Kutzneria chonburiensis: one gene and its partners. The protein of the gene in region 3 interacts with the protein of the main gene of each other region in a pairwise test. Links are inferred from orthologs where the notes say so. Each region holds a gene or a part of one and is shown on either strand. Other genes may lie near its edges. The genes, in order: M3Q35_RS30440, tsaE and rlmB.

Region 1 (3,025 bases), 1.1 Mb from region 3 along the record:
ACATCGCCGGCCGCAGATCGAACGGCGTCGGCAGCGGGTTCAGGCCGTACACCGCGATGCCCGGGCGGACCAGGTCGAAGTGCAGGTCCGGGCGGCTCAGCGTGGCCGCCGAGTTGGCCAGGTGGCGGATCGGGCGCAGTCCCGCGTCCAGCGCGATCTTGTAGGCGTCGTCGAGGCGACCGGCTTGCATGTCCATCGATACGTGGCCCACGTCGTCCGCGTTCGCCAGGTGCGACCAGACCGCCGCGATCTCCACCGTGCCTTCTTCGTGGGCGGCGGCCGCCGCCTCCACCAGCGCCGGCCAGTCCGCCGGCTGGCAGCCGCCGCGGGTCAGGCCCGTATCGATCTTCAGGTGCACCCGGGCCTCTTGCCCCACCGCCCGGGCTGCCGAGTTGACCGCCCACAGCTGCCGCAGCGAGGACACCGACAGGTGGATGCCCGCCGCCACCGCCGGGCCGAAGTTGTCGTCCACCGTGTGCAGCCAGCAGAAGATGCGGGCTTGGATACCCGCCGCACGCAGCGCCAGCGCTTCGTCCACCGCCGCCACGCCCAGCCAGGAGGCCCCCGCCGCCAGCGCCGCGTTGCCCACCGCCACCGCGCCGTGCCCGTACCCGTCCGCTTTCACCACAGCCATCGTCTGCGCGCCCGAGTGCCCGGCCAGCCGGGTCAGCAGCTCGACGTTGTGCTTCACCGCGTCCAGGTCGATGCGGACCTCGGCACGCGGGAGGGGATTGTGCTGATCAGCCATAACGCATTCATGGTGACACACGCCCCCGACACCCGGCCGGACCAACCGCCGCCGAACGGGTTACAGCCCCCTGATGTGGCGGATGGCGTCGGGAATGGCGGACTGGAGGTGGGAGGCCGGGGCGGGGGCGCCGTCGGCGGCGAGGTCGGCGGCCAGTTCGTGGAGGTAGGCGGCGCAACCGGCGGCGAGCCAGGGGTCCTCGCCGGCGGCCAACAGGGCGCCGATCACACCCGAGAGGACGTCGCCGGAGCCGGCGGTGGCGGGCCAAGAAGAGCGGGACTGGTTGACGAGGACACGGCCGTCGGGGGCAGCCACAACGGTGGAATGGCCCTTGAGCAGGACGACGGCATGGAAGCGGGCGGCGGCACGGCGGGCGGCGGCGATGCGGTCGGGGCCGACCTCGCCGGCGAGACGGGCGAACTCGCGGTCGTGAGGGGTGAGAACCATGGGGGTCTCGGGGTCGCGGGCGTCCCACAGGGTGGGGTCGCCGGCGAGGAGGGTGATGGCGTCGGCGTCGGCGCAGACGGGAACGTCGGCGGCGAGGACGTCCAGCAAGACCTGGCGGCCGGCCTGGCCGGTGCCGAGGCCGGGACCGACGACCCAAGCCTGCACACGGCCGGAGTCGCCGACATGGCCGGTGGCGACGACCTCGGGCCACCGTGACCGAACGACCTCGGCGGCGGTGCCGGCGTAGCGGACCATGCCGGAGGTGGCGAGCACGGCGGCGCCGGTGGAGAGGACGGCGGCCCCGGGATAGGTGGCGGAACCGGCGGCGATGCCGGTGACGCCCTGGGAGTACTTGTCGTCGGACGGCCCGGGAATGGGCCACGCGTCGGCGACGTCCTCGGGATCGAGCACGACGGCGTGTGGCTCGTCGAGGTCGTCGGCGATGCCGATGTCGACGACCCGAACGCGACCGCTGGCGATCGCGCCGGGACCGACGACGTGGCAAGGCTTGCGACCGCCGAACGTGACGGTGACGGTGGCCTGGACGTGCGGACCGTCGACGGCGCCGGTGTCGGGGTCGACACCGCTGGGCAGGTCGACGGAGACGATGGGGGCACGCACCGAATCCACCAGTGCGGCGGCGTCGGGGCGCAGGGATCCCTTGGCGGACAAGCCAACGATGCCGTCAACCACCACATCGGCACCGGCGACGGAGCCCCCGATGCGTCCGCCGGCCCGGCGGAAAGCGGCCAAGCCGGCGGCGTGGGCGCGCTCCGGCGCGAGCAGCACAGCGGTGACGGAAACCCCGCGCCGGCAAAGGAAAGCGCCGGCCCACAGGGCGTCGCCACCGTTGTTGCCGGCCCCGACGAGCAGCCCGACCCGCCGCCCGGACGTGCCGCCGGTCCGCTCGCCGAGCAACGCCAGCACCTCGTTGGCCACGGCGTACGCGGCGATCCGCATCAGCCGGCTCTCCGGCACCCTGGTGAACACTCGCTGCTCGGCCGCCCGCACCTGGTCGGCAGTCCACACGCCCCGCATCAAACAGCCCCGTTTACTCGACGGTCACCGACTTCGCGAGGTTACGCGGCTTGTCGACGTCGTACCCGCGACTGCGCGCGATCTCGGCCGCCAGCACCTGCAACGGCACGCTGGACACCAAGGGCTGCAACAAGGTCGGCACGGCCGGTACCTCGATCAGGTGGTCCGCGAACGGCTTGACCGTGTCGTCGCCCTCCTCGGCGATGACGATGGTCCGCGCGCCACGGGCCTGGATCTCGCTGATGTTGGACAGCAGCTTGCTGTGCAGGACCGCGCGGCCCTTGGGCGACGGCATCACGACGACCACCGGCAGCTGGTCCTCGATCAGGGCGATCGGCCCGTGCTTGAGCTCGCCGGCGGCGAAGCCCTCGGCGTGCATGTAGGCCAGCTCCTTCAGCTTCAACGCGCCTTCGAGGGCGACGGGGAAGCCGACGTGCCGGCCGAGGAACAGGATGGCCTTGGAGTCGGACAGCTCACGGCCGAGCTCACGGACCTGGCCGACGGTGCCCAGCGCCTGCTGCACGGCGGCCGGCATCGCCTCCAGCTCGTGGAACTCGCGGGCCACCTCGTCCGGGTACTTGGTGCCACGGGCCTGGGCGAGCGCGAGGCCGACGAGGTAGTTGGCGGCGATCTGGGCCAAGAACGTCTTGGTGGCGGCGACGCCGATCTCCGGGCCGGCGTGGGTGTAGAGCACGGCGTCGGACTCGCGCGGGATCTGGGCCCCGTTGGTGTTGCAGATGGCTAGCACGCGGGCCTTCTGCTCACGGGCGTGCCGGACGGCCTCCAGCGTGT
Region 2 (3,150 bases), 1.1 Mb from region 3 along the record:
GCGATCGCGAACCGGCTGGTCGGGGCCAGGGTTGCGGTGTGGGCGACGCCGACCTTGGAGACCTGCGCGGCAGTGGTCGGGGCGTTGGCCGGCGGGGCCGCGGTGGTGCCGATCAACCCGAAGGTCGGCGAACGCGAGCTTGAGCACATCCTCGCCGACAGCGCGCCGGCCCAGGTGCTGGCCGCGCCCGGCGTCGAGCTGCCCGGCGGTCTGGCGGCGTTGCCGCGGCTGGATGTCGATCTCTCGGTTCGGGGGAAGGTCTGCCGCCGGAGCCGGACGAGGAGGCGCCAGCGTTCATCGTCTACACCTCGGGCACGACCGGTCCGCCCAAGGGCGTCGTGCTGCCGCGTCGGGCCGTCGCGTCCAACCTGGACTCGTTGGCCGCGGCCTGGGAGTGGACGGCCGCCGATGTCGTCACGCACGCGCTGCCGATCTTCCACGTGCACGGGCTGGTGGTCGGCGTGCTCGGGCCGCTGCGGCGCGGCGGGGCGTCGCACCACATGGGCAAGTTCAGCGCGGCGGCCGCCGGGGCCAAGCTGGCCGGGCCGGCAACGATGATGTTCGGCGTGCCGACCATGTACAGCCGGCTGGCCGCGGACGTTGAGGCCGATCCGGAGCTGGCCAAGCAGATCGCCCAGGCCCGGCTGCTGGTGTCGGGCTCGGCCCCGCTGCCGGCCAGCCTGCACGAGCGCATCTCCACGGCCACCGGGCAGCGGATCGTCGAGCGCTACGGCATGACCGAGACGTTGATGAACTGCAGCGTCCGGGCCTGGGGCGAGCGGCGGCCGGGCACCGTCGGGCTGCCGGTCGACGGCGTCTCCGTGCGGTTGGTGGACGACGCCGGTGACGTCGTCGAGGTGAGCGACGACGCCACCATCGGCGAGATCGAGGTGCGCGGGCCCAACCTGTTCCTGGAGTACCTGAACCGGCCCGACGCCACCGCGGAGGCCATGCACGACGGCTGGTTCCGTACCGGCGACATGGCCACCCGCGCCGCCGACGGCTACATCCGCATCGTCGGCCGGCGGGCCACCGACATCATCAAGAGCGGCGGCTTCAAGATCGGGGCCGGCGAGATCGAGAACGCGCTGCTCGAGCACCCGGGCGTGGCCGAGGTGGCGGTGGCCGGCCGCCCCGACGACGACCTCGGTGAGCGGATCGTGGCTTGGGTGGTGCCGTCTGACGTTGCCCCGACGGCCGAGGAACTGGTCGAGCACGTGGCTCGGCTGCTCACCCCGCACAAGCGGCCGCGAGCGGTGAATTTTGTCGATTCCTTGCCCCGCAACGAACTCGGCAAGGTTACCAAGCGAGCCTTGCCCTAGCGCCCTCTTTTGTCACATGCGCTTCCTATGTGGCGCCTGATGCCACATAGGAAGCGCATGTGACAAGAATTAGGGGAGCTGGCGGGTGGTCCAGGTACCCTGCGGGTGGAGCTCCGCCACTCGCACGTCGTCGTCGAGGCGGGTGAGGCGGACCAGCAGGTGGTCCTCGGACAGCCGCTCCGCGACGCCCTCGCCCCACTCCACGACCACGGCCGCGTCCATCAGCTCGGTGTCCAGGTCGAGGTCGTCGAGCTCGTCCAGGTGACCGCCCAGGCGGTACGCGTCCACGTGCACGAGGGCCACGCCCCGCGGCCCGGCCCGGTGCTCACGGGCGATCACGAAGGTCGGCGAGCTGACGCGGCCGGCAACGCCGAGCCCCTCGGCAATACCCCTGGTCATGGCCGTCTTGCCCGCGCCGAGCGGGCCGGAGAGCAGCACCAGGTCGCCCGCCCGCAGCAACGCGCCCAGCCGCCGGCCGAACTCGACCGTGTCCGCCTCCTCCGGCAGCCGGAGTTCCTTCACGCCCGTTTCCACCATCGCCGTCCAGTCGTCTCGCCGTCCGCACAGCTGCGCACCAGCTCCACCAGGCGCTCGGTGACCAGGTCGGCCTGCTCGAGCATCACCATGTGGCCCGCGCCCTCGGCCCGGACCAGCTCGGCGTCCGGCAGCTCGGCGGCGATCGCCTCGGCGTGCCGGAACGGCGTGAGCTTGTCGGCGTCCCCGGACAGCACCAGCACCTTGCAGTGCCGCAGGCCGGCCAGCGCCGCGTAGCGGTTGTGCGAGCCAAGGGTACGGACGAAGTCGGTGATGGCCGCGAGCGAGGTCCCGTCGATCATCGTGTCCATCAGGTCGACCAGCTTCGGGCTGACCGCGCGGTCGCCGAAGGCCAGCCGGCGGATGGCGCTCCAGGTGATGTGGCCGCCGGCCTTGCGGGCCCACTCGACCAGGCTGGGCTGCCAGTTGGCCAGCAGGCCGAGGCCCCGGGTGGCCGGGTTGTGCCGGGACAGCAACGGGCGGGGCAGGCCGGAGGCGCCGACGTCGCCGGCCGAGGTGCCGATCAGGGCGACGCCGCGGACCCGTTCGATGAAGAGCTCCGGCTGCTGCTCGGCCAGCGCCATGATCGTCATGCCACCCATGGAGTGGCCGGCCAGCACCAGCGGGCCCTTCGGGACCAGGGCGCGTAGCACCGAATCCAGGTCGTGGCCCAGCTGCTCGATGGTGCTCGACTCGGCGGTGGCCCGGCCGGAACGGCCGTGGCTGCGCTGGTCGTACAGCACCAGGCGGACCCGGGGATCGATCATCTTGGCCAGGTCGCGGCGCTGGAAATGCCAGCAGCGGCGGTCGAGCACGAAGCCGTGCACCAGCACCACGGTCAGCACCGGCCGGCCGCCGTCCTCGGGATCGACCTCTTCGCACGCGATCGGCACGCCGTCGTCGGCCGCCACCGTGCACTCGCGGCTGGGGCGTAACTGGCCTAACGGCTCGTCCTCGTGCGGGTCGTCGGTGTCGCGGCGCTGCCGGGCGATGCGGGCGTTCTGCGCCGCCGCGCCCAGCACCAGGCCCGTCGCCGCCGCGCCGACCACGCCGCCGGTCACCCCGGCGGCTTTCACCCACGGCCTCATCCGCTGCCGCCGACGTAACTGCGCCGCACCCTCGGTCGGTACATGCCGGTCACGATCTCGTAGTCGATCGTGCCCACCTTGTCCGCCCACTCCCGGACCGTCGGCTCGCCGTGCTCGCCCGGGCCGAACAGCAACACCTCGTCGCCATCGGCGATCGGATCGTCGCCGCAGTCCACCACTACCTGGTCCATGCAGACCCGGCCCAC
Region 3 (3,120 bases):
AACCGGTGAGCACGAAGACGATCCCGAGATTCCGGTACGTCTTGGCCACGCCATGGCGGTTGCCGCCCAACGGAATGTAGACGTAGTCACGGAACCAACGGGACAAGGACATGTGCCACCGTCGCCAGAACTCGGTGACGGTGACCGAAGAATAGGGGCGGGCGAAGTTCTCGGGCAGGCGGAAACCGAGCATTCGTCCGAGACCGATGGCCATGTCGGAATAGCCGGAGAAGTCGAAGTACAGCTGGAGGGTGTACGCGATCGCACCGAGCCAGGCGATGGCGAAGGTCATGTCGTGCGGCGAGGTGTCGAAACACGTGGCGACGACCGGACCGAGCTGGTCGGCGACGATGACCTTCTTGGTCAGGCCCAGGGCGAACCGCGGGAAGCCGGCGGCGAAGTCGTCGAGCCGGTGAAAACGTTGCTGCGGCAACTGATCGGCGATCTCCCGGTACCGCACGATCGGCCCGGCGACCAACTGCGGGAACATCGCGATGTAGGCGATGAACGCCACCGGATTGCGCGACGCGGCCCGCTCGCCGCGGTGGATGTCGACCAGGTACGAGATGTGGTGGAACGTGTAGAAGGAGATGCCGATGGGCAGCGCGACCTGCGCCACCTGCACGCCGCCGCCGAACAGCCGAGCCAGGTTGTCGGCCTGCTCGGTGAGGAACCCGGCGTACTTCCACACGACCAGCGCGGCCAGGTTGATCGCGATCACACCGGCCAGCACGACCTTGCGGTCGTTCTCACCCAGCTTGCTCCGCGCCGGCTCCAACACCATGCCGGCCAGGTAGTTCACGGTCATGCTGCACAGCAACAGCAACGTGGTCGGCCCGGCGCCGGCGGCGTAGAAGAAAAGGCTGGCCACGGCGACCACACCGTTGCGCCAACCGCGTGGCGTCACGAGCACGGCCAGCAGCACGACCGGCACGAAGTACCACAGGAAAAGCGGGCTGACGAAGTTCATCCTCGGCCTCGGGTGAGGGACGCTGGCGGTCGACCCTAACCCAAGACCGAGCGGCCGATCGGCCGAACGTCAGATCCGGCCGGCCGCCCGCCGACGCCGGGCCACCTCGGCCAGCACGACGCCGGCCGCCACGGACGCGTTGAGCGACTCGACACCAGCGGCCATCGGGATGGACACCGTCTGGTCGCACGTCTCCTTCACCAGCCGGGAGAGCCCGCGCCCCTCCGAGCCGACGACGACAACGAGCGGACCGGTGGCCAGCTCGAGTTCGTCGGAGGAGATCGTCGCGTCGGCGTCGAGGCCGATGATCATGAGCCCCTCGGACGCCCAGTCCTTCAGCGTCCGCGTGAGGTTGGTGGCCACGGCGATCGGCATCCGGGCGGCGGTGCCGGCGCTGGTCCGCCAAGCCACGGCGGTCATGCCGGCGCTGCGCCGCTGCGGCAGCAGCACGCCCTGCGCGCCGAACGCGGCGGCGGAGCGCACGACGGCACCGAGGTTGCGCGGGTCGGTGACGCCGTCCAACGCGACCAGCAGCGGCGGCTCGCCGCTGTCCTGGGCCTGCTTGAGCAGCTCGTCGGGGTGCCGGTACTCGTACGGCGGCACCTGGAGGCCGAGGCCCTGGTGCATGGCGCCGGCGGTGATCCGGTCCAGCTCGCCGCGGGCCACCTCCAGCACGGAGATGCCCCGGTTGCCGGCCAGCTTGATCGACTCGGACACGCGCTCGTCGGCGTCGATGCCGATGGCCACGTACAGCGCGGTGGCCGGCACGCCGGCCCGCAGACACTCGACGACCGGGTTGCGGCCGGCGACCGTCTCGGCCGAGCTGCCAGCGCGCTTGGCCCGCTTCTGCTGGTCTTCCTTGCGCGCGGCAGCGGCGTTGGCCTTGCGCTGCGCCGGATGCCCGGTGCGCTCGGACGCCTTGGGCGTCGGGCCCTTGCCCTCGAGGCCCTTGGAACGCTGGCCACCCGAGCCGACGACGGCGCCCTTCTTCGTGCCAGTCTTGCGCATGGCGCCGCGCCGCTGGGAGTTACCGGCCATCAGTCAAATCCTCACAAGCTCCACTTAGGACCGCCGGGGGTGTCCTCGACGGTGACGCCGGCCTTGGACAGCCGGTCGCGCAACAGGTCCGCGGTCGCGAAGTCGCGCTCCGCCCGGGCCCGCTGCCGTTCTTCCAGCAGGTGGCCGACGAGCACGTCGAGCGCCTGCTGCATCGAATTGTCCGCTGTGGACGATCGGGACCACTGCTCGGACAACGGATCCATGCCCAGCACGCCCATCATCGCGCGCACGGAGCCGGCCGCGCCGCGGGCCGCCTCCTGGTCACCGGCGTCCAGCGCCACGTTGCCCTCGCGCACGGTGCTGTGCACCGCCGCCAGCGCGGCCGGGGTGGCCAGGTCGTCGTCCATCGCGGTGGTGAAATCGGCGCACAGCACGCCCGGCTCAACGTTGCCGGTCTGCTGCACCACGCGCTGCACGAAGTTCTCGATCCGCCCGTACGCCGACACGGCCTCGTCCAGCGCCGGGTCCGAGTACTCGATGGTCGACCGGTAGTGCGGGCCGACCAGGTAGTACCGCAGCTCGACCGCCCTGGCCTTGGTCAGCATGGCCGGGATGGACATGACGTTGCCGAGCGACTTGGACATCTTCTCGCCGCTCATGGTCACCCACGACCAGTGCATCCAGTACCGGGAGAACGGGTCGCCGGCCGCACGGGACTGGGCCTGCTCGTTCTCGTGGTGCGGGAACACCAGGTCGAGCCCGCCGCCGTGGATGTCGAACTCCGGGCCCAGGTAGTACGTGGACATGGCCGAGCACTCCAGGTGCCAGCCGGGCCGTCCCGGGCCCCACGGCGTCGGCCAGGACGGCTCGCCCGGCTTGGCGCTCTTCCACAACGTGAAGTCGCGGTGGTCGCGCTTGCCGGTGGCGGCCGACTCGCCTTGGGCGACCTCGTCCATCTTCTGCCCCGACAACGCGCCGTACTCCGGGAACGAGGCGACCGAGAAGTACACGTCACCGTCGGCGGCGTAGGCGTGCCCGCGGTCGATCAGCCGCTGCATCAGCTCGATCATCTGCGTGATGTGCCCGGTGGCCCGCGGCGAGATGGACGCCGGCAGGCAGCCCAGCACGTCGTAGGCATCCAGGAACTCGCG

What was found.
Region 1: the proteins of rlmB (region 3) and M3Q35_RS30440 interact in binary tests that used the Escherichia coli proteins (3 or more experiments, as listed by UniProt). The link is inferred for Kutzneria chonburiensis from one-to-one orthologs.
Region 2: the proteins of rlmB (region 3) and tsaE interact in binary tests that used the Escherichia coli proteins (3 or more experiments, as listed by UniProt). The link is inferred for Kutzneria chonburiensis from one-to-one orthologs.

The regions. Positions count from the first base shown.
Region 1 is NZ_CP097263.1:6,671,560-6,674,584, forward strand. What follows is about bases 22-2,896. They hold M3Q35_RS30440 (NAD(P)H-hydrate dehydratase), read right to left. Parts: upstream 2,234-2,896; coding sequence 809-2,233; downstream 22-808. Other genes in these bases: alr (alanine racemase), read right to left, coding at 22-748; glmS (glutamine--fructose-6-phosphate transaminase (isomerizing)), read right to left, coding at 2,247-2,896. In the rest of the region: more of alr, read right to left, coding at 1-21; more of glmS, read right to left, coding at 2,897-3,025. UniProt on the Escherichia coli protein: Bifunctional enzyme that catalyzes the epimerization of the S- and R-forms of NAD(P)HX and the dehydration of the S-form of NAD(P)HX at the expense of ADP, which is converted to AMP.
Region 2 is NZ_CP097263.1:6,668,225-6,671,374, forward strand. Bases 126-3,125 are described here. They hold tsaE (tRNA (adenosine(37)-N6)-threonylcarbamoyltransferase complex ATPase subunit type 1 TsaE), read right to left. Parts: upstream 1,860-3,125; coding sequence 1,392-1,859; downstream 126-1,391. Other genes in these bases: M3Q35_RS30430 (alpha/beta fold hydrolase), read right to left, coding at 1,841-2,944; alr (alanine racemase), read right to left, coding at 2,941-3,125. Outside these bases: more of alr, read right to left, coding at 3,126-3,150. UniProt on the Escherichia coli protein: Required for the formation of a threonylcarbamoyl group on adenosine at position 37 (t(6)A37) in tRNAs that read codons beginning with adenine.
Region 3 is NZ_CP097263.1:7,802,242-7,805,361, forward strand. What follows is about bases 25-2,994. They hold rlmB (23S rRNA (guanosine(2251)-2'-O)-methyltransferase RlmB), read right to left. Parts: upstream 2,009-2,994; coding sequence 1,040-2,008; downstream 25-1,039. Other genes in these bases: M3Q35_RS36115 (MBOAT family O-acyltransferase), read right to left, coding at 25-970; cysS (cysteine--tRNA ligase), read right to left, coding at 2,020-2,994. Also shown: more of M3Q35_RS36115, read right to left, coding at 1-24; more of cysS, read right to left, coding at 2,995-3,120. UniProt on the Escherichia coli protein: Specifically methylates the ribose of guanosine 2251 in 23S rRNA.